Regions from separate parts of the Pseudarthrobacter sp. WHRI 8279 genome, predicted to be linked through region 1. Evidence: predicted binding sites of a transcription regulator. Region 1 holds the regulator's gene; each other region holds the start of a gene.
What was found. Region 1 encodes Rex, which represses fermentation and respiration genes when NADH is low (regulators of the CRP and FNR family bind a similar motif). Its sites were predicted from a motif close to CTTGTGAANNNNTTCACAAG; they were not measured.
Positions count from the first base shown of each region.

Region 2: a site for Rex is predicted at 2,975-2,994, ahead of ABRP28_RS18990 (queuosine precursor transporter). Genes of this name have one in related genera too.
Region 3: a site for Rex is predicted at 3,897-3,916, ahead of ABRP28_RS06725 (glyceraldehyde-3-phosphate dehydrogenase). Genes of this name have one in related genera too.

Region 1 covers NZ_CP168162.1:2,444,436-2,451,812, reverse strand. Annotated here, with positions in the region: gene ABRP28_RS11320 (3-deoxy-7-phosphoheptulonate synthase) at 1-1,059, shown strand, start outside; gene ABRP28_RS11315 (helix-turn-helix domain-containing protein) at 1,203-1,415, shown strand; gene ABRP28_RS11310 (30S ribosomal protein bS22) at 1,565-1,663, shown strand; gene ABRP28_RS11305 (HAD-IB family hydrolase) at 1,738-2,556, opposite strand; gene ABRP28_RS11300 (glutaredoxin family protein) at 2,656-2,910, shown strand; gene ABRP28_RS11295 (redox-sensing transcriptional repressor Rex) at 3,030-3,734, shown strand; gene ABRP28_RS11290 (hypothetical protein) at 3,790-4,581, opposite strand; gene ABRP28_RS11285 (hypothetical protein) at 4,691-5,158, opposite strand; gene ABRP28_RS11280 (YceI family protein) at 5,300-5,848, opposite strand; gene ABRP28_RS11275 (histidine phosphatase family protein) at 6,061-6,741, shown strand; gene ABRP28_RS11270 (TlpA disulfide reductase family protein) at 6,744-7,358, shown strand; gene ABRP28_RS11265 (cytochrome c biogenesis protein CcdA) at 7,373-7,377, shown strand, end outside.
Region 2 covers NZ_CP168162.1:4,120,559-4,127,935, reverse strand. Annotated here, with positions in the region: gene tgt (tRNA guanosine(34) transglycosylase Tgt) at 1-1,262, shown strand, start outside; gene ABRP28_RS18995 (dienelactone hydrolase family protein) at 1,356-2,111, shown strand; gene ABRP28_RS18990 (queuosine precursor transporter) at 2,108-2,851, opposite strand; gene ABRP28_RS18985 (TetR family transcriptional regulator) at 3,036-3,692, shown strand; gene ABRP28_RS18980 (TIGR01777 family oxidoreductase) at 3,720-4,634, shown strand; gene ABRP28_RS18975 (hypothetical protein) at 4,649-5,044, shown strand; gene ABRP28_RS18970 (hydroxymethylpyrimidine/phosphomethylpyrimidine kinase) at 5,115-5,987, shown strand; gene ABRP28_RS18965 (serpin family protein) at 6,138-7,377, opposite strand, start outside.
Region 3 covers NZ_CP168162.1:1,484,713-1,492,089, forward strand. Annotated here, with positions in the region: gene orn (oligoribonuclease) at 1-24, shown strand, start outside; tRNA gene ABRP28_RS06705 (tRNA-His) at 153-225, shown strand; gene def (peptide deformylase) at 354-926, shown strand; gene ABRP28_RS06715 (HNH endonuclease family protein) at 1,009-1,806, opposite strand; gene ABRP28_RS06720 (hypothetical protein) at 1,921-2,130, opposite strand; gene ABRP28_RS06725 (glyceraldehyde-3-phosphate dehydrogenase) at 2,206-3,684, opposite strand; gene ABRP28_RS06730 (TspO/MBR family protein) at 3,940-4,485, opposite strand; RNA gene rnpB (RNase P RNA component class A) at 4,532-4,923, opposite strand; gene ABRP28_RS06740 (peroxide stress protein YaaA) at 4,980-5,744, shown strand; gene ABRP28_RS06745 (C4-type zinc ribbon domain-containing protein) at 5,824-6,561, opposite strand; gene ABRP28_RS06750 (Nif3-like dinuclear metal center hexameric protein) at 6,674-7,377, opposite strand, start outside.

The DNA.
Region 1 (7,377 bases):
AGCGAATTCACGGCGCTGCCCACCCCGTCCGAACTCATCGCGGAACTGCCCCTGGACGCCCGGGTGGCGGACGTCGTCGAACGCGGACGCGATGAAGTCCGCGCCATCATGGACGGCGTGGACGACCGCCTGCTGGTCATCGTGGGCCCCTGCTCCATCCACGATCCCAAAGCCGGGCTGGAGTACGCCCGCCGGCTGGTCAGCCAGGCCGAGAAGCACAGGGAAGACCTGCTGATCGTGATGCGGACCTACTTCGAAAAGCCCCGTACCACTGTGGGCTGGAAGGGCCTGATCAACGATCCCCGGCTGGACGGCAGCCACGACATGGTCACCGGCCTGCGGATCGCCCGGCAGTTCCTGCAGCAGGTGACCGCCCTGGGCCTCCCCACCGCAACTGAGTTCCTCGAGCCCATCAGCCCGCAGTACATGGCCGACCTGATCTCCTGGGGCGCCATCGGGGCGCGCACCACCGAAAGCCAGATCCACCGGCAGCTCGCGTCCGGACTGTCCATGCCCATCGGCTTCAAGAACGGGACCGACGGCGACCTCCAGGTGGCCATCGACGCCTGCGGTGCAGCGGCCGCAGCCCAGGCGTTCCTCGGCATTGACGGTGACGGCCGGGCGGCACTGGTGTCCACCGCCGGAAACCCGGACACCCATGTGATCCTCCGCGGCGGACGCAAGGGACCCAACTACTCTGCTGCCGACGTCGGGGCGGCTTCTGCCACGCTGGCCGGCAAGCAGCTGAACCCGCGCCTGATTGTGGACGCCAGCCACGCCAACAGCGGCAAGAGCCACCACCGGCAGGCGGAGGTGGCGCTGGAGATCGGTGCGCAGCTGGAGGACGGCGGCACGTCCGCCCAGGCGGTTGCCGGCGTCATGCTCGAAAGCTTCCTGGTGGGCGGAGCACAGAATCTGGATGTTGCAGAGCACGCGGCCGGCCGGGCTGGGCTCGTCTACGGGCAGAGCGTTACAGATGCCTGCATGGACTGGGACGTTTCGGTATCTGTCCTGGACCAGCTGGCGGCCTCCGCGCGCAAGCGCCGGGAAGCGAATTAGGGGGATCTACTACTTTCACTTCTGCCACAGGAACATCTAGAGTATCTAGATAGGTGGTTGGTGGATGGCTCAGCATCGGAACACCGCATTGGCACGTACCTGGGGTCACTGTTGTCCATCCGTCAGCAAAGGAATATAGGGAAATGTCGGCAGAACAGAACTTCTCCAACGCGAAGTTCCTGACCGTGGCTGAAGTAGCCCAGGTCATGCGCGTCTCCAAAATGACCGTGTACCGGCTGGTGCACTCCGGCGAGATGCCGGCAGTGCGCTTCGGCCGCTCCTACCGGGTTCCGGAACAAGCCGTCGAACAGTACCTCAAAGGTGCGGTTGTGGACGGTCACACCGAGACAGCCTGAGCAGCTGTCCGTAGCCGCCTCCCGGAAGCGGTACCCTGTTAAGGAACGTTTTACGTCATTGTAAGAATCTGTCAGTTGTTCAGTTCGTAGCTCTGTCCACGAACAATTTCCATCAGACAGGTACTGCATCTAGTTTGTAAGGAACTTACGTGGGTTCAGTTATTAAGAAGCGTCGCAAGCGTATGGCCAAGAAGAAGCACCGCAAGCTGCTTCGCAAGACCCGTCACCAGCGCCGCAACAAGAAGTAGAGATACTTCGAACAGCGCGGAAATGCCCGTCGCCTTCCGAGGCGGCGGGCATTTCTTTGTGCTGGCACCCCAACCTAGATGCGCGGGCCGCGGATGCGGGCGAAGCCCTTCCAGAGCCCGTAGACGGCGCCGCCGGCCGTTGCGGCTTTGAGCCCGAAGGTGGCCGCGCGCCGGCCGGACCGGAAATCGTAGACCGGCCAGTTGTTGTCCCGGGCGTGCCGGCGCAGGCGGGCATCCGGGTTGATGGCCACCGGGTGGCCCACCAGCGTCAGCAGCGGAATGTCGTTGTAGGAGTCGCTGTACGCCCAGCAGCGCTTGAGGTCCAGGTCCTCGGCGTCGGCCACGGCCTGGACGGCAACCGCCTTGGCCGAGCCGTGCAGGATGTCACCCACCAGCCGCCCGGTGTACATGCCTTCGGAAATTTCGCCTACGGTCCCCAGGGCGCCGGTCAGTCCCAGGCGGGTGGAGATCACCGTGGCCACCTCGATGGGGGTGGCCGTCACCAGCCACACCCGCCGGCCCACGCGCAGGTGCTGCTCCGCCAGCGCTTTGGCGCCGGGCCAGATGCGGGAGGCGATCATCTCGTCGTAGACCTCTTCGCCGAGCGCCTTGATGTCATCCACCGTAATCCCTGCGGCCAGCGTCAGTGCGGAGTCACGGACGGCATGGACATCGTCCATGTTTTCCCCGCGGGCCACGAACTTGAACTGCTTCCACGCGAAGCCGGCGGCCTGGGCCATGGTGAACGCCCCGCGCTGGTGCATCTTCCTGGCAACGTGGAAGAGGCTCGCGCCGCGCATCAGGGTGTTGTCCACATCGAAGAACGCCGCCTCGCCCGGTTGCGGCGCAGCAACCGGCTTGGTGACTACGGCAACGTACTTCTCCTCGGGCATGCAGTCGAGTCTAGTCAATCCGCTGTTCAATCCCGGTTTAGCCTTGTTCCCACAGGCCCGGCGTCGCGGGTGCCGTGGGAACGGGGCTACGGTTAAGGCATGGCCACACCCCGCGTTGTCCTGATCACCAAGGCAGACTGCCACCTTTGCGAAGACGCGCGCGACGCCGTCAGCCGGGTTACGTCCTCGCTGGGACTTCAGTGGTCCGAGGAGTTGGTGGACAACCAGCCGGAACTCCGTGAACGCTACGCGGAAGAAATCCCGGTGGTTCTGGTGGACGGGGTGCAGCGCGATTTCTGGAAAATCGACGAAGCCCGGCTGGAACGCGTGCTCCAGCGGGCCATGGCACAGTAGGGGAGCAGCACCCGGCATGGCGCGGTCCAGAGTCTTCCCTGCATCGGTGGCACCTGCTTTGATGGCATTGCCGGTTGGGCCCTAGAGTGGAGTCACAACGCGATGCGAGGGAGGGGCTGGTGGCTTCGCTGGATTCAACCCCCCAGGCTGTCCCGGACCTGCCGGAACCTGCGGGCACGGCAGCCAAACAGATTCCGCCCGCTGCAGTGGCCCGGCTGACCCTCTATCTTCGTGCCCTCAATACACTCCTGGCAGAGGGAGTGGAACGGGTCTCCTCAGAATCCCTTGCCGAAGCCTCAGGCGTCAGCTCCGCAACGCTCCGCAAGGACCTCTCCCACGTGGGCTCCTACGGCACCCGCGGAGTCGGTTACGAGGTGCAGTACCTGAGCCGGCACATCGCCGCTGCCTTGGGACTCACCCATGACTGGAAAGTGGCCATCGTCGGCGCCGGCAACCTGGGCAAGGCCCTCGCACGGTATGGAGGCTTCGAATCCCGGGGCTTCGACGTCGTGGCCATCTTTGATGCGGACCAGATGGTGGTGGGCAACGAGGTGGGCTGGCTGCGCGTCAGCGACGTGGCGGATCTGGAAACGGTGCTGCACCGCACCGGGGCCAATATGGTGGTCCTTGCCCTTCCCGCCTCGGTTGCCCAGGATGTGTGCGACCGTGTGGTGGCGGCCGGGGTCCGCAGCGTCCTGAGTTTCGCCCCGATCATGCTCCAGGTCCCGGAGGGCGTGAACCTCCGCAAGGTGGACATGGCAACGGAACTGCAGATCCTGGCCTATCACGCACAACGGGCGCAGGCCCCGGGGCAGACCGCCTAGATTCCGTCAGCGGCTGGTCCCGGTGCCCACGCCCGAAGGGTGGGAGTGCTTGGGGTTACCGGCCGTACGGGTTCCCCATGTTGCCGCCGTATGGGTTGGCGAACGGCTGCTGGCGGCGGAAATACGGAGCCGAGGCCGGCAGGTAGAGCAACACAATGGCCGCAATCCCCAGCAGGGTGCCGATGGTTGCGAAGCTGGGCGGGCCAAAGAGGCCGAAGATGGACAGTGCCGCGAAGACCGTGCCCAGGATCCGTGCCCAGTTCTTGCCCTTGCGGACGAAGAACGCCACCAGCAGGTAGAGGGCAAGGCCGATGATGGCAAACACCACCAAGGTTCCGGCGATGACGCCCTTCATATCCTCGTACGTGACTCCCGCCCCGCTGCCCTCGATCTGGGTCTCAAAGGCGTCGCGGAACATGGGATCGTCCAGCGTGGTCAGGCCGGTCAGCATCGAAATGACGAAGATCGCGGCGGAAGCGATCATCAACCAGAAGGAGATGTTGACCATCTGGGGAACGCCGGTGCTGCCGGTCGGCTGCGGCTGCTCGGAGGGATACTGCGCATAGGGGGACTGGCCATACGGCTGCTGGCCGTAGCCGGGGGCCGCGGGCGGGTTCTGCCCGTACTGCGGCGGGTTCTGGCCGTACTGGGGAGCGCCGGACTGGCCGTACTGCGGCGGGTTCTGCCCGTACTGCGGTGCGTTCTGTCCATACTGCGGGGTTCCGGACTGCTGCCCGTACTGGGGCTGGTTTTGGCCATACTGCGGTGCGTTCTGGCCGTAGCGCGGAGCCTCGCCGCCGGACTCGGGATCGTTCGGAACGGGAGGCGGGACGGGGGGAGTGCTCATGGGCGGTCCTTTTGCGTGTCGGGTTCCAGGTAGGTCGCCGGGCTCGGTCCTGTCCCCTACCCCCAGCATCACTTAAGTCCACCGTACCCCCGGGCGGGCTCCTTGTGGGTCATTCGGAAGAGGTATTCCGGCCCGCAACCGCTGCGAACCATGCCTGGGAATTCGGCAGCCACAGAAGGACCGTTGCCGCCAGGCTGACAAGGAAGGCTGTCCAGTTTCCGGCACCCTGCCCCATGCCTGCCGCCGTATTAACCGCGGCCAGGACCAGGGTGATCCCGGCCAGTACCGTCAGGGCCACCCTGGCCCACTGCCGGCCGGCCTTCATCTTGACCGCTAGAACCATCTGCGCGGCCCCCACGGCAGCGCCCAGCAGCATCAGTGCGACGACGGCTGCAGCGGCCGCGGGCGCTACGGCAAAGAGCACCAGGGACGCCAGCATCCCCAGGAGTCCGCCCAGCAGGGCAAGGACCCCTCCCACAAACCAGATCCAGAACGAGACCTTAATCTCGGTGGGCCGGGCGGTAACGGAAAACAGCTCGGCGAAACCGTTCCGGGGTCCGCTGGGAGAGTTGCTCATGGCGTTCACTGTAGTCCCGTCCCTGGACACCCGCGGCGTGACGGTACTGCGCGCTGGCGGTGAAGAGCGGCGCCCTTAAAGGACGGCACCCCGGCGCCGGACTGCGGGAGTCCAGGGCCGGGGTGCCAATGCGGGAAAGAATTATGCCGCGGGAGCGATGAAGGCGAGCTCGAGGTTGATGGCAACCTTGTCGCTGACCAGGACGCCGCCGGTCTCCAGGATGGCGTTCCAGGTCAGGCCGAAGTCCTTGCGGCTGATGGTGGTCTCGGCGGAAACGCCTGCCCGGGTGTTGCCGAAGGGATCAACAGCCACGCCGTTGAACTCGGTGTCCAGGGTCACGGGGCGGGTGACGCCCTTGATGGTGAGGTCGCCGGTCAGTTCGTAGCTGTTGCCCTTGGCCACCAGGCCGTTGGAGACGAAGGAAATCTCGGGGAACTTCTCCACGTCGAAGAAGTCCTCGCCCTTGACGTGTCCATCGCGGTTGGCGTCGCCTGAATCGAAGCTGGCGGTGTTGATGGTGGCGTTGATCCTGGCGCCGGTGACGTCCTCGGGGAGGTCCAGGGTGGCGGCGGCTTCGGTGAACTGTCCGCGGACCTTGCTGATGCCTGCGTGGCGGACCGTGAAGCCGATCTCGCTGTGTGAGTTGTCGAGGGTCCAGGTGCCGGTGGTGATGTCTGCGGGAAGTGCCATGGTGATTGCTCCTTGGATAGGCGTGCTGTCGGGGATGCTGTTGAAACTTCATCTGTTGAAGTATCAACTAACTGCTGCATCCAGTATAAACATGCATTTGCATGTTTTGTTCCCGGCTTCGGAACATTTCTTCAAAAACTTCAGTTCTACTCTTTGTAGAAGCTTCGCCGGGAGATTTCGGATCGCACGCCATCTTTGAGAAACTGGTAAACATGCCCCAAGCCACTGTCCATTTGCTCCGCCACGGCGAGGTCCACAATCCCGACGGCGTTCTCTACGGACGGCTGCCCGAATTCCACCTCTCCGAACTGGGGCAGGAGATGGCGCGCACGCTCGCCGAGCACTTCAGCTGCCGCGCCGCCGGCGGGGCCCGGATCACCTACCTCGCCGCCTCGCCGCTGGACCGTGCGCAGGAAACTGCCCGGCCGACTTCGGACGCCCTGAAGCTGCAGATCCACACGGACGAGCGGATCATCGAGGCAGAGAACTACTTTGAGGGCATGAGGGTCACCAAGGCCGAGCTGCGCCGTCCGAAGCACTGGCCGCGGCTGGTCAACCCCCTGCGGCCCTCCTGGGGCGAGCCTTACAAGACCCAGGCGTCCCGTGTCATGGAAGCTGTCCAGGACGCCCGGGTGCGCGCCATCGAGCTGGCAGCCGGGGACTTTGGAACGGACGGGCCCGAAGCCATCATGGTCAGCCACCAGCTCCCCATTTGGGCCACCCGCCTCAGCGCCGAGGGCAAGCCGCTGTGGCATGACCCGCGGAAACGCGAATGCACCCTGACGTCCATCACGTCCCTGGTGTTCGACGACGCCGGCACGCTCCTGCGCGTGCAGTACAGCGAACCGGCCGCTTCCCTTCTTCCGGGTGCGTCCAGCACCCCTGGAGCCTAGTTGTGACCGACAGTAATTTCGTGACTTCCCGCCGCGGCCTGCTGGCTGCCGGCGGCCTGGCCCTGGCCGCCGTGACCGTGGGCCTGTCCGGCTGTGCCCAGGAGGACGCCCTGGCGCAGCAGGCCAAGGCGGGGGACAACAAGAACTATGTTGCCGGCGATGGGTCCGTGACGGAGTTCGCCGCAGGGGACCGAAAGTCCGCCATCCAGGTCAACGGCACGCTGTTCAACGGCACAGCCGTGGCGCCGGCCGACTTCCAGGGCAGGGTGACGGTGCTGAATTTCTGGTTCGCCGCCTGCGCCCCGTGCCGGGTGGAGGCCCCCATCCTCGAAGAGCTGCACCAGGAGTTCAAGGACCAGGGCGTGCAGTTCTTCGGCGTCAACCTGCGGGACGAGAAAGCCACCGCCGAGGCCTTCGAGAAGACCTTCAACCTGACCTACCCAAGTTTTGACGACAAGGACGGCGGTGTCCTCCTGGCGGTTTCCGGCCTGGTCCCGCCGGGCGCGGTCCCCACAACCCTGGTGCTGGATAAGCAGGGCCGGGTGGCCTCCCGGGTCCTGGGCGAAGTCCAAAAAGGCACCCTGAAGGCCCTCATCGCTGCCGCCGTGGCAGAGTAGCGGTGGTCCGGACCGTGAA
Region 2 (7,377 bases), 1.7 Mb from region 1:
GGCAGGCGGAATTCTCCTTCCGGGTGGGCACCCGCCTCGGTGAGAGCTGCCCGCCATCCGCTGCCCAGGTTGCCTCCAACGGCGGCCAGTTCCTGGGACGGACCGGCACCATCTCCACGCCGCACGGTGAAATCCAGACCCCGGCGTTCATCGCCGTCGGAACCAAAGCCACCGTCAAGGCGGTGCTGCCCGAGGCCGTAGCGGACCTCGGCGCGCAGGCTGTGCTGGCCAACGCCTACCACCTGTACCTGCAGCCGGGCGCGGACATCCTGGACGAGGCAGGCGGCCTTGGTGCCTTCATGAACTGGTCCGGGCCCACCTTCACGGACTCCGGCGGATTCCAGGTGATGAGCCTGGGCTCGGGTTTCAAGAAGGTCATTGACATGAACACCGTTACTGCCGCGGGCGCGCCCGGCCCGGATGACGCCGTCGCCCCCGGAAAGGAACGCCTCGCCCACATAGACGACGACGGCGTGTGGTTCAAGAGCCACCTCAACGGCGACCGGCACCGGTTCTCCCCCGAAATTTCCATGCAGGTGCAGCACCAGATCGGTGCGGACATCATGTTCGCCTTCGATGAGCTGACCACCCTGCAGAACTCCCGCAGGTACCAGGAGGAGTCGCTGGAGCGCACCCGCCTGTGGGCGCTCCGCTGCCTCGAGGAGCACTTCCGGCTGACGTCGTCCCGGACGGGCAAGCCGTACCAGGCCCTGTTCGGCGTGATCCAGGGCGCGCAGTACGAGGACCTGCGCCGGAAGGCCTGCCGGGACCTGGGCGCCATGCCGTTCGACGGGTTCGGCATCGGCGGGGCACTTGAAAAGGAGAACCTCGGCACAATTGTCCGCTGGTGCAACGAGGAACTGCCCGAGGACAAGCCGCGCCACCTGCTGGGCATCTCCGAGCCGGACGACATCTTCACGGCCATCGAGAACGGTGCGGACACTTTTGACTGCGTCTCCCCCACGCGGGTGGCCCGAAACTCTGCCTTCTACACGCCGCAGGGACGCTTCAACCTCTCCGGGGCCAAGTACAAGCGCGATTTCGGCCCGCTCCAGGACGGCTGCGACTGCTACGCCTGCACCAACTACTCGCGGGCCTACATCCACCACCTTTTCAAGGCAAAGGAGATGCTTTCCGCCACGCTGATCTCCATCCACAACGAACGGTTCGTGGTGAAGATGGTGGACGACGCCCGCCTGGCCATCGAGGACGGGACCTTCTTCGACTTCAAGGCGGAGACGCTGGGGCAGTACTACTCGTAGCCTGCCTGGCGCGGCAAGCGGCCGCACGCGCTGGCAAGCGGCGGCACGCCGCCGGAGGACCGCCGTCGTACTCGGCTCCGGTATCCTGAGCCGATGCTGATCCAGATCCCTGCCGCTGAAGGCACCGCCGACGCCCTGGTGGCGCGCCCGTCCACGGGCACCGGTCCGTTCCCCGGCGTCATCCTGTACATGGACGCCTTCGGCCTGCGGCCGCGCATCGGGGACATGGCCCAGCGCGTTGCCGACTGGGGCTATGTGGTCCTGGCACCCAACGTCTTCTACCGCGAAGGGACAGCGGCGGAACTGGCGCCGCGCGGGGACATGGCCACGCCGGAGGGCAGGCAGGCGGCCGGCAAGGTGGCCTTTCCCCGGGTGGGGCGCCTCACCACGGACAAGGCGCTGCCGGACATCGATGCCTGGGTGGCGGCCTTGGGAACGCTCGACGGCGTTGCGCCGGGTCCGGTCGGAGCCTTTGGCTATTGCATGGGCGCCAGGCTCGCGGTGCGCACCGCCACGGCACACCCGGAAGTGGTGGCAGCCTGTGGCGGATTCCACGGCGGAGGGCTGGCAACAGACGAGCCGGACAGCCCGCACCTGGGGCTGGGCCGGGCGAAGGCGCGGTTCGTGTTCGGCCACGCCGACCATGACCAAAGCATGCGGCCCGACGCCGTCGCCCGGCTGGGGGCGGCTCTCGACGCGGCGGGCCTCGCGCATAGCAACGAGGTCTACAGCGGCGCGTCCCATGGCTACTCCATGGCTGACACGTCGGCCTTCCACGAGGAGGCGACGGAACGGCACTTCCGGGAACTGCGGGCCCTGCTGGACGGGACCCTCAAGGGCAGCGGTTAGGCGGCGTTCGTCACCGCTGCCGCCGGGACCCCGTAGCTGGGTTCCCGCTTCTTCACCCACCGGATCACCAGCGACGTCACCGGGACCAGGATGAACTCCACCAGGGTCTTGTACACGAAGCCCACCACCACGTAGTTCACAAAGGTCGCGGCATCCGTTATCCCGATGACCGAGGCGGCGATGCTGCAGAAGATCAGTGTGTCCACAAACTCGCCGGCCACCGAGGAACCCATGATGCGGGCCCACAGGGACTTCTCGCCGGAGCGGGCCTTCATCCGCACCATGATCCAGGAGTTGATGGTCTGCCCGGCCAGGAAGGCCAGCAGCGATGCCAGCACAATCTGCGGAACCGGGCCGAGCGCGCCCTCCAGGGCGGCCTGCTTGGACGTTCCGAACTCGTCATCGAAGCCGGGAAGGGCGATGATCGCCCAGTAGCAGAGCGATGCGAAGACGGACAGCGCAAAGGTGGTGAGGATGGCTTTGCGTGCCACCTTGAAGCCGTAGACCTCGCTGATGACGTCTCCCAGGATGTACGCCAGCGGGAAGAGGAAGAAGCCGCCGTCCGTGATGATCGGCCCGATCGCCACCCCCTTGGACGCCCCGATGTTGGACAGGATCAGCACAACGGCCATGACCGCCAGCATGATGCCGAAGTACGGGGAGCCGATTGAGGCGAACCGGGGGCGGTCCGGAACTGGAGGGGTCTGGGGCAGGGCGTGGTGGCCTGAAGCTGGGGTCATTGCGGAGGTCCGTTCGTAGTGGTTCGCTCGGTACCCGAGGGGCGGGAACACCGGCTGTATTAGCACTGTCCCCTAATTCTCCCACTGCTGGAGCGGCCGCTGCGAGGCAGTGCGATGAGCCTCAATCTGAACGTGTTCAAATATGTGGTACTTTTCTTGAACACGTTCAAATTGAGGGAAGCCCATGACCGTAAAGAGCGAGCAGACGCGCCAGCTGGTGGCCGACGTCGCCCTGCGGATGTTCCGGGAGATCGGCTTCGCCAAAACCACCATGCGGGCCATCGCAGCCGAGGCCGGCATCTCGGTGGGCAATGCCTACTACTACTTCGCATCAAAGGATGACCTGGTGCAGGAGCTGTATCTGCAGGTACAGGCGGAGCATGCCGCCAGGGCTGCCGAAGCGCTCAAGGATGCTGGCGACCTCACCGGCCGGCTCAAGGCCACCCTCCATACAGGCCTGGACGCCATGGCCCCCTACCACCGGTTTGGTGGCGACTTCATAGCTACGGCCATCCGCCCGACGTCCCCGGTAAATCCTTTCGCAGCCGGTTCAACGGCGGCCCGCGAGGCGTCGCTGGCCATCTTCCGCACGGCAGTTGAGGCAGCGAAGCCTCAGGCACCTAAAAAGCTCAGGTCCGATCTTCCGGAGCTGCTGTGGCTTTGCTATATGGCCGTCACCCTCTTCTGGGTCTACGACACCTCCGAAGGGCAGCAGCGGACCAGGCGGCTGGTGGATGGTGCCGTTCCGCTGATCACTCGGGGACTCTCACTGGCACGGATACCGGGCGTGGGCAGGATCCTCGACGATTTCCTGAGCCTGAGCCGCAGCATCCGCGGCTAAACCGCAACAAACACATTTGGGGGAAAAATGAGCGGCACCAGAACGGTGGTACTGGCGGGAGCCTCAGGTTTCATCGGCAGGTATTTTCGGGCGCGGTTCGAGAAGGACGGCTGGACCGTGCGCACTATTGGCCGCAGAGGTTCCAAGGGCGCACCGTCGGCCGCGTGGGCTGACGACGACGTCCGCCTTGCCCGCGTGCTGGACGGCGCGGAACTTCTCGTCAACCTCGCCGGACGCTCAGTCTCCTGCCGCTACAACGACCGGAACAAGGCCGCCATACTGGAGTCCCGCGTTTCCACCACGGCGGCACTTGGCCGTGCCATCGCACTCTGCCGGCAGCCGCCGTCCACCTGGCTCAACGCGAGCACCGGCACCATCTACCGCAACGCCGTCGACCGCCCGCAGTCGGAACGTGACGGCGAACCCGGAACGGGATTCTCCGTGGACGTTGCCCGCGCCTGGGAAGCGGAACTCGACGCCGCCGTGACGCCGGGGACACGCAAGATTCCGCTGCGGATCGCCATCGTCCTGGGCCGCGGCGGCGGCGCGCTGCGGCCGTTCGCCAACCTGGCCCGGCTGGGCTTGGGCGGCCGGATGGGACCAGGCACGCAGAAATTCAGCTGGATCCATGTGGAGGATCTGTACCGGTGTGTCCGTTTCCTGCATGCCCGGAAGGACATTACCGGGCCCGTGAACGTGGCTTCGCCGGATGTAGTGACAAACCGCGAACTGATGTGCATGGTCCGCCGGGCCTACGGGGCCCGGTTCGGCATCCCCACTCCTGCCTGGCTGCTGCGGCTCGGTGCCGTACTGATCCGGACAGAGACGGAACTGGTCCTGAAGAGCCGCTGGGTCCAGCCGGAGAAGCTGCTGGACGCGGGCTTCGTCTACAGCCAGCCAGAACTGGGCCGCGCGCTGCAGCAGATCGCCAAAGCCAGGTGAGCCGGCCGCACAGGGTGACTTTCGGCCCCGCCGCCTTCCTCCTCGGCGCCGCCCTTACTGTCTTTGTCTTTGGCCTGCCGTTCGGTCCCCCGGGGTACGTATTCTCAATTGGAGCGGCCCTGCTACTCGGCATGCCGCTGGCCCTTCTGGCGGGGATGCTTCTGCGGACTGTCCGCAACCAATGGATTCACATCCTCGCTATAGGTGGGGCCGGCATCGTCACCGGCATGGTGACGCTTCTCTTCCTCATTGGCACCCGGTGGTATTCGATGTGGGGCTTAGTGCTATGGGCCGGATTTTGCGCCGCACTGGGCCGCTCGGCCGTGGTCCTAATCGTCAAGGTGCCCGATGAAGCGGAGCACGGCCACGACGCTGGGCCGCCGCCAGCTGCGGCGGTCTTGGAACCCTGACCAGCAGCACATCCGGATGCTGTACAGCCCCACAAAGCGGGCGGACGACGCCGGATGGCAGGATGGTGCCATGACTTCCGTTTCCGTTGACGCACCACAGTCCGCTGCTGCTCCGGCAGTTGTCCTGACCATTGCAGGGTCCGAGGCCACTGGCGGCGCCGGCGCCCAGGCCGACTTGAAAACGTTCCAGGAGCTCGGCGTGTTTGGCATCGCCAACCTGACCTGCATCGTCTCGTTCAACCCGAACGACCAGTGGAACCACCGCTTTGTCCCGGTAGACCAGCAGGTCATCGCGGACCAGCTGGAGGCGACCACGGCGGCCTACGGTCCGGCCCCGGACGGGAAGTCCGTACCCGGCCGGCCGGTATTGGACACCGTCAAGATCGGGATGCTGGGCAGCCCCGCCACGATCAGCACGGTAGCTGATGCGCTGGAAGCCAACATTTTTAGCAATGTGGTCCTGGATCCGGTGCTGATTTGCAAGGGCCAGGAGCCCGGGCATGCGCTGGATACGGACCAGGCCCTCAAGGCCCAGATCCTGCCGCTGGCCACCTTTGTCACGCCCAACCACTTCGAAGCCGAGTCGCTCTCCGGTCTGGAAATCACCGATGTCGAGTCGCTTAAGGCCGCCGCCGTCCGCATCCACGAAATCAGCGGCGCGGCCGTGCTCGCCAAGGGCGGGGTGCGGCTTGAGGGCCCGGACGCCGTCGACGTGTTCTACGACGGCGAAACCCTGGAAGTCCTGAGCGCGCCCAAGGTGGGCGAGGTGGCTGTCTCCGGCGCCGGTTGCTCGCTGGCTGCCGCAGTGACTGCCGAACTCGCCAAGGGGGCATCGCCGCTCGACGCAGCACGCACAGCCAAGGACTTTGTCATCGCGGGGATCCGCAACCGCGTCGCGTCCGGCGCTCCGTTTGATGCGCTGTGGCAGGGCGGCGCCCGCTAACCCGCCACCAGCCCCGGACGCTCTCTCAGCTAATGTGCGTTTTTCCGGAACCCTCCTGCACAGAATGCAAGAGGGTTCCGTCATTTCGTGCATTAGCTGATGGAGCGTCTGACGGCCGGGGACAAAACCGGCCTAGCGCGGGACGTTCATTCACCTGGGGTCGGTTACAGTTCCCATGAACAGCGGCAGCCCAGTTTCAACGTGGACGATCTGGTAGTGGAACGGCCTGTCGAACGCGATGGTCCGCTCGGGCTCCGGCGGAGCGCTGGTGGCCTCGCCGTTGATCTGGGTCACCGCGGCGGCGATGGTGCCCTTTTCGGCCACAGTGATGTTGGCCGCCTGGGCGGCCTGTGTGATCATCATCTGCGGCTGGATGTTGTTGAAGTCATCCGTGGTGCCGAGCATGTTCTCTAGTCCCAGCGCCTCGAAGACCTTGCGGAGGTCAAAACTGGACTTGTGGTCCCAGCGCGGCAGCTGGATTTGGACTGACGCGGGCCGGGCGGTATCAAACGTGTCCGCGAATTCGGTAAGTTTCGTCACGTCGAAGGCCGCAGAGACGGGACTGCCAGCGGGAGCGGACTCCTCTTCGGGCAGGACCAGCCGCATGACGAAACCGTCGGCATAGGGAAGATCCACACCCTGCCAGCCGGCGCCTTCCGCATATTTCATCCTCAGTTCGTTGTGCATGGCGGGCACGTTGATTTCCTCGCCCACCGCTGTTGTGAAGGGCAGGTCAGAGGTGGCGTTCGGATCGAACGGTGCGCTCCAGGCAGAGGCGAAGTACAACGAGTTGAGCAGGCTGAAAGTGTTGTTGGGGTCGTACTCCGCCGGGGCTTCCTTGATCCTGCCGCCGGTGCTCCTGTTCACCCAGGCATCAATGGCGGGCTTCGTTGCACCCTCATCACTGAAATCCACGGGATAAACGCCGGTCCCATAATGCCGGGCCAGGGTATTCAGGAAGGGCTGTCCGGTAGGCACGTCTGTATCTACAAACAGGCCGTTGGCCGAGTGCATGACCGGCTTCTGCGGCGGGTTCTCCTCATCCACCGCACCGGGGTCACCGTCGAACCTTTCGAGCGAGCGGAGGACCGCGTTCATGGCCTCATCGCGCGTCTCGGGAGGAAATTGCAGGATGCTGTCCATCTCGGCAGCGGTTTTACCGGTGGCACCTGCACGGAGCATGGCGAGGGCAATTAGGAGGCTCCCGGGCGAGGACACCACGTTCCCGTTTGCGCCGTCGCCGCCGTCGGCCAGCAATGCTTCGCCGAGGAAAAGCGCGGAAGCCCGGAAGGAGCGCAGTTCAGCGGCGTACTCCTCCCGGTCCACATAGACCCGCTCGACGCCGTCGGCCGTGAGGAGCTCCGGGGCCGGGGACGGGCCTGGCGCCGCA
Region 3 (7,377 bases), 960 kb from region 1:
GCCGGGGATGCACCGGAAGCGTAATCTGCGCCACCTTTCACGGATTTTTCCGTGAAATCGGCCAAAGTGGACAAAGCACCCCTGAAGAGCAGGTAAGCTATATGAGTTGCCTTTCCAGAGGGCCGGTTCGCCGGTAAATCTGCAGGCACATGGTGGGCTTAGCTCAGTTGGCAGAGCGCCTGGTTGTGGTCCAGGAGGTCGCGGGTTCAACCCCCGTAGCTCACCCTCACGGGACGGTATGTGCAGCCGTCCGCACAGGAGGCCGCACCGGATAACCGGTGCGGCCTCCTTCTTTTTTCACTGATCCTGCACATTTTTCTTTGCACGAGAAACCGCCGAAGGACCACCTGAAGATGACCGTTCTGCCAATCACCATCTGGGGAGAACCCGTACTGCACCGCCGGGCTTCCGAGGTGGAAGTCTTCGACGACGAACTGCGCACCTTGATAGCGGACATGTTCGAAACGAATGACGCCGCCAACGGCGTGGGCCTCGCGGCACCCCAGGTGGGTGTGGGCAAGAGGATCTTCGTGTACAAGTACGCCAACGACGACGGCGCTCCCCCCACCGGCGTGGTGGTCAATCCCGTCCTGACCCTGTCCAAGATTTCCGGTGCCGTTCCGGATCCTGACGAGGAAGAGGAAGGGTGCCTGTCCTTTCCCAGCGGACAGTACCCGCTCAAGCGCGCCGAATGGGCCCGCGTTGAAGGGTTCGACGGGTTCGGGCAGCCGGTCAGGTTCGAGGCCACGGACTGGTTTGCCCGCGTCATCCAGCACGAATATGACCACCTGGACGGCAAGCTGTACGTGAACCGGCTCATGGACCGGTACAAACGCAAGGCCATGAAGCTGGCGAAGAAGAACGGCTGGGGTGTTCCCGGCCTGACCTGGATGCCAGGCGTGGATCCGGACCCTTTCGGCCACTAGGCCCGACGGCGGAGCGGCCCGGGCGCCTTGGCCCGGCAGCGGCCGTGCTTGAACGGTAATGCGATCCAGCCGCGGTTATGGCTCAGCGGGCGGCAACAGTCTGTTGTCCGGGGCAGGATCCCAGGACACGCTTCATGGCGTCCTTTTCCGCTGCGGTGACCCAGAGCCCGTAGGCTGCCTTCACCGAAATCTGGCGCGCCACATAGTGGCACCGGATCGACTTGTTCTTGGGGAGCCAGGTGGCGGCGTCGCCGGCGCCCTTCTGCTGGTTGGCCGGACCGTCGGCGGCGATGAGGTTAAGGGGATCGTTGGCGAGGCTCTGCCGCCGCCCCGCCGCCAGGGCCTGGGCGCCCTTCTGCCAGGCGTCAGACAGGGCGACCACATGGTCGATCTGGACTGCCCGGCTGCTCTCGGAACCGCGGCGGAAGTCCACAAACTGTGCGGTATAGGGCTCCTGGAACGACCCCGCGGCCACCCGGCATTTGGAGCCTTCCGTCATCACCACGGCAGTGAGGTCGCGCCGCAGGATGTCGTTGCGGGTATCGCATCCGTTCCGGTCCACGTCCTGCCAGGCGGGGCCAAAGGCTTCCCGGCTGTAGTCCGATGAGGCGGCCCGTCCCTTCACGGCCAGCCCTTCCAGGGCGGCCAGGGCAGTACCTGGGGGCACCGGGTGGACAGGCTCAACGGGTTTCATCCACGCCGGGTCAAAAACAGGGGCTTCGGTGGGGCCGGAAACGGCAGGTTCCGCAAGGGCGAACTGCCCTGCGGTGAAGAACCAGAACAGGGCCGCCAGTGCAGACACTGCCGCTGCTGCCAGGATTCCCCACGCCTGCCGGGAACGCCGGCGCGCCCGTCTGTATGAGGACCAGCTCACGGTCATGCGGTTCCTGGGCTTCCGGTGTTCTCATGCACCAGAAGAGCCTAGGACACCCGCCCGGCATGCCCGCCGATATCCACAGTGTTGAGGGCGAGTGAAAGGTCACACCGGGCGGGACTACTGCTCCCGCATCACCCTTCGAAGGTCTTCCTCGGCTATAGCCAGCAGCCCTTCCAGCTGGCGCACCCGGTCCGCGCTGGCGTCGCCCGTTTTGTACGCGGCCCGGGCGCCCTCAAGCAGCCGGACCGCCTCTTTGTGGTTGGCTTTGGCGACGTCAAGGGCGTGCTCAAGGGTTGTCTCGTGCTGAAGCGTCGAATCATTTTCCATGCCACCAGTGTGGTCCCGTTTCCCGGCTGATTCCAGCACCATCAGCCGGGAAATCGGGAGCGACCCGAAGGGAGCCTAGACAGCGATGGCAGCGAGGGCTGCTGCGCTTTCCTTCGCCGGGAACGACGGCGGGTTCACGCCTGCCATTTCCTCCATGACGCGGACCACCTGGCAGCTGTAGCCGAACTCGTTGTCGTACCAGACGTACAGCACCAGGTTCTTGTCGTTCGAGATCGTGGCAAGGCCATCAACGATGCCCGCGCGCCGGGACCCGACGAAGTCGGTGGACACCACCTCGGGCGAGTCGATGTAGTCGATCTGCTTGCGCAGCTCCGAGTGCAGGGACATTTCCCGCAGGTAGTTGTTGACCTCGTCCTTGGTGGTCCCGTTCTCCAGGCTCAGGTTCAGGATGGCAAGGGACACGTCCGGGGTGGGAACGCGGATGGAACTGCCGGTCAGTTTGCCAAGCAGCTCGGGGAGCGCCTTGGCCACTGCCTTCGCGGCGCCGGTCTCCGTGATAACCATGTTCAGTGCTGCGGACCGGCCGCGGCGGTCGCCCTTGTGGAAGTTGTCGATCAGGTTCTGGTCATTGGTGAAAGAGTGGACGGTCTCCACATGCCCATGGACCACGCCGAACTTGTCGTTGATCGCCTTAAGTACAGGCGTGATGGCGTTGGTGGTGCAGGACGCTGCGGACACAATCTGGTCCGTGTCCTCGATGGTGCCCTGGTTGATGCCGTGCACGATGTTCTTCAGGTCGCCCTTGCCGGGGGCAGTCAGGAGCACCCGTGCAACACCCTTGCTCTGCAGGTGCTGGGAAAGTCCTTCGGAATCACGCCAGCGCCCGGTGTTGTCCACGACCAGGGCGTTGTTGATGCCGTAGGCGGTGTAGTCGATGGTTGCCGGGTTGTCGGAGTAGATGACCTGCACCTGGACGCCGTTGGCCGTAATGGTGTTGGCTTCCTCGTCAATCCGGATGGTGCCTTCAAAGGAACCGTGCACGGAATCGCGGCGCAGCAGGCTGGCGCGCTTGGAGAGGTCGTTGTCCGAACCCTTGCGCACGACGATGGCGCGCAGCCGCAGGCCGTGGCCGCCGCCTGCCTTTTCGATCAGGAGGCGGGCCAGCAGCCGGCCGATCCGGCCGAAGCCGTAAAGCACCACATCGGTGCTGGTGCGGTCATCGCCGCCCCGCTTGCCTACGACGTCGGCCAGTTCCGCGCGGAGGAATTCTTCCAGGGTGGCGCCGTTGCCCTCTTCCTTGAACTTCTGGTTCAGCCGTGCAATGTCGATCGCTGCCGCTCCGAGCTCCAGGGTGGCCAGGGTGTTCAGGAGCGGCGCGGTCTCCTCCAGGAGGAGTTCGTCCTTGCTCATGCGGCGCGCAAAACGGTGCGCCTTGAGGATGTTCATAGTGGACTTGTTGATCAAACTCCGGCCATGGATGCTGGTCACCACGTTGTTTTCGCGGTACAGCCGGCCGATCACCGGAATCATGGCCTCAGCGAGGGCCTCGCGGCCCATCCACGTATCAAGACAAGAATCTGACGTCTGGCTCACAGAAATACCTTCCTCGGTTCAGCCGCATACGTCCTCGTACACGGTTGTCGGCCACCACATGTTGTGCAGGGGCACCTGCGCCCACGGGGGTCGGCCCCCGGGCGCCTGGATTACGCAAAGAAAAACCGCCGGCTGCGAACGCAACTCCGGCGGAGGAACTCCTGCGTCCGGATCCATTCTAAGTTGGCTGGCCTCCGCAAAACGGCCCCAGTCGAGTGAAATCACTCACAGGGAGGTCCGCCGCGGCGGGACCTGTCAATTGTGGATGGCCGAATAGAGATTGAGGCTGGACGAAAAAACCACCCAGGACAGATAGGGAAGCATCAACAGCCCCGCGGCAGGGCTGACCGGACCGAACCGCAGGATGAGGAACGCAACAGATATCCCCAGGCCGCCAATCACCAGGAAAGCCGTCCAGAGGGCAGCGGCGCCGAACAACGGAAACAGCCCGAAGAACGCCAGCGGCCACGCGGCGTTGAGCACCAGCTGGATGAGGTAGCCCGCCAGGGTGCCTCCCGTGAGGAACCCTTTGCGCCAGACCAGCCAGGCGGCCACCGCCACCGCGACGTACAGCAGCATCCACATGCTCCTGAACATCCAGCCCGGCGGCATCCAGGGGGCCTTTACCGACACCGCAAACCAGCCGCTGGAATGCAGGATGATGGGGACCGACGCGGCGGCCCAGGCGGCCACCGAAAGCGAAAAGAATCCGGTAAGGGCAAGAGCCTGCTGACCACGTCCGGGAAGCTGCTGCGGAGCGGGAGCACCGGGGTTGTCTTGCGGGTCATCATTTGCGGGCACGGTTCAGCATCCCCAACCCATCGTCCAAGGTCAAACCGGGAAAGAATGGATGGGTTGACCGATACGCCGGGTTCTGTGCTCCCGTTCCGTTACCGGCACGGGAGTAGCGGCCATCCATCTACGAACGCCGTTGCCGGCGCCCTCCAGCGGCCTACCCGGACACTCGGGCGGGCAGCCCTCAAACGTGTCCTGTCTGGCCTTGCTCCGGGTGGGGTTTACCTAGCCTTCCCGGTCACCCGGGAAGCTGGTGGTCTCTTACACCACCGTTTCACCCTTACCTGGTTCGTGCCGCTTTCAAACCGGCGCGACCCAGGCGGTCTGTTCTCTGTGGCACTGGCCTGCGGGTTACCCCGAGTGGGCGTTACCCACCACCCTGCCCTGCGGAGCCCGGACGTTCCTCGAGCCACTTGCGTGACGCGCGGCCGCCTGGTCAACCCATCCACCCCCAGTCTACCGGCGAGCCGGCACTTTCCTGCCGCCGGTAGGATCGGACGGTGCTGATTCTGCTTCCCCCTTCCGAAGGCAAGACACCCGCCGGCAGCGGTTCCGCCGTCGACTGGCCTTCCCTGAGCTTCCCGGAGTTGAACTCCTGCCGCGCCAAAGTGCTGGAGGCGCTGGGAACGGTGAGCGCCCACGAGGATGCGCTCGCGCTGCTGGGTGTGGGGGCATCGCTGAAGGAGGATGTCCGCCGCAACACCCGGCTTCATGCCGAACCGGCGGCTCCGGCCCACCGGATCTATTCGGGAGTGCTGTATGACGCCCTGGGCTACAAAACCCTTACGGCTGGGCAGCGCCGCAAGGCCAACGAGTCCGTGGTGGTGGTTTCCGCGCTCTGGGGCGCCATCCGTTTTGGCGACAGCGTGCCCGCTTACCGGCTGTCCATGGGCACATCACTGCCCGACGTCGGCCGCCTCGCCCCGTTCTGGAAGCCGCAGCTTAGCGGGGCCCTTGCCGCTGCAGTGGAAGGGCACCTGCTGGTTGATTGCCGCTCCAGCACTTACGCGGCGGCATGGGCGCCGCCGGCGGCGCAGACCGTCTCGGTCAATGTGTTTACCGACGTCAATGGAGTGCGCAAGGTGGTGAGCCACTTCGCCAAGCACACCCGGGGCGAACTGGCCAGGCACCTGCTGGTGCGGCGCGGAAAGGCCCCGGCAACGCCGTCGGAACTCCTGAAAGCGGCCCGCGAAAAGTGGGACGCTGAGCTGGTGGACGGTTCCGCCCGCAAGCCGCACGCTTTGAACATCGTCCTGCCGGGCTGAAACCCCGCCCCTCCCCAACTGAATCGCAGCAGATGTTGTTATGAGCGCTCATAACAACATCTGCTGTTACCTGGTTAGGTCAGGCCCACTCGTCGGACCGGACCAGGATGGCGCCGGAGTCCGGGCAAAAGACGATATCGTCGGCAGCAGCGGCTTTGATTTCAGCAAGGTCGCCCGGGCTGAGCTTCATGCCGGACGCCTCGGAGGTGCCGTGGAAGAGCCTGGCGGCGCCAACTCCACGCCTGGCCAATGTCTTTTCGTAGATCGCCAGCATGCCCGGCTCGAGGCCGGCAGCGAATTCGGTGCGCTGGGCGCGGAGACCGCTGGCTTCCGCCTCCACCGTGGCCAGTTCCGCGTCCAGTTCGGCGCGAATGGTACCGAAGGATCCCTGGATGTCGTCCACAATCCCCTGCTGCCGGGCCTGGGTGGCCCGCAGGGAATCAAGGCGCTCCATCACCTCAAGTTCAATGTCCTCCAGGTCCGAGCGCCGTTTGTTGAGTGAGGCAATGTCCTTTTGGAGGGCCACCAGGTCCTTGGACAGGCCGGTGCCGCTGTTCAGCCGGGCCTCATCCCGCTGGATGCGCGAGGCAACCTGTTCCACGTCCGCCTCGGCACGCTTGAGTTCGGCTTCGGCGTCGTGGACGGCAACTTTCGCCGCGCCCAGCTCACCGTTGGCCACAGAGAGGGCAGCTTGAAGGTCCCTGATGCGCGGATCGTTTTCCAGCGCGCGGCGGCGGTTACCAAGCGACTTCAGTTTGGCATCCAGCCCCTGCAGTCCAAGCAACTTCAACTGTTCCGCCGGTGCTGCCTTCGCCACTGTTACCTCCGCTTGGTCCCTTCCGGCCGGAGCCGGGCGCCTGGACGGCGCTTCCTAGACTCTAGCGCCTGCCCTGCTCCCCCGCCTCGCCGCTTACCCACCGGCTCCGGGCTCAGCCCGGGGTAAGGATGAAGTCCCAGGGATCGCTGTTGGTGGTGCTGACCTGGATTTCGACGTCGTGGCCCTGGTCGGCGAGGACGTTGCCCAGCGCGGCTGCGGCAGCAGGCAGCCAGAGCCACTCGCTGGCGAAGTGCGAAACGTCGATCAGGTAGGGCCTGCCGTTCAGGGAAGCCTCCCGCGCCTCCGACGCCGGATGGTGGCGGAGGTCCGCGGTGACGTAGACATCTGCGTTGCTGGCCCGGACCTCGTTGAAGAGCGAGTCCCCCGCGCCGCCGCAGACGGCAATGCGCCGCACCAGGCCGTCCTTGTCGCCCGAGACACGCACTCCCCCTGCCACGGAAGGCAGGATGCCAAACACCCGGGCTGCGAAGTCCCCCAGGCTGATGGCCTCGGGCAGGTCACCTACCCGCCCGATCCCCTCCTCCGGCAGGCCGTTTGCTGCCACGGTGAGCGGGGCCGCGTCCTGCAGTCCCAGGGCGTCGGCCAGGACATCGGAAACGCCGCCGACGGCGGAATCACCGTTGGTGTGGACCGTCAGGAGGGCTGTGCCGGACTCGATCAACCGGTGGACGGCACGGCCTTTGGGCGTGGTGGCAGCGACGGTGGTGACACCCTTCAGCAGCAGCGGATGGTGGGTAATCAGGAGTTCGGCGCCCCACTCCACGGCTTCTTCGATGACTTCCAGGGTGGGGTCCA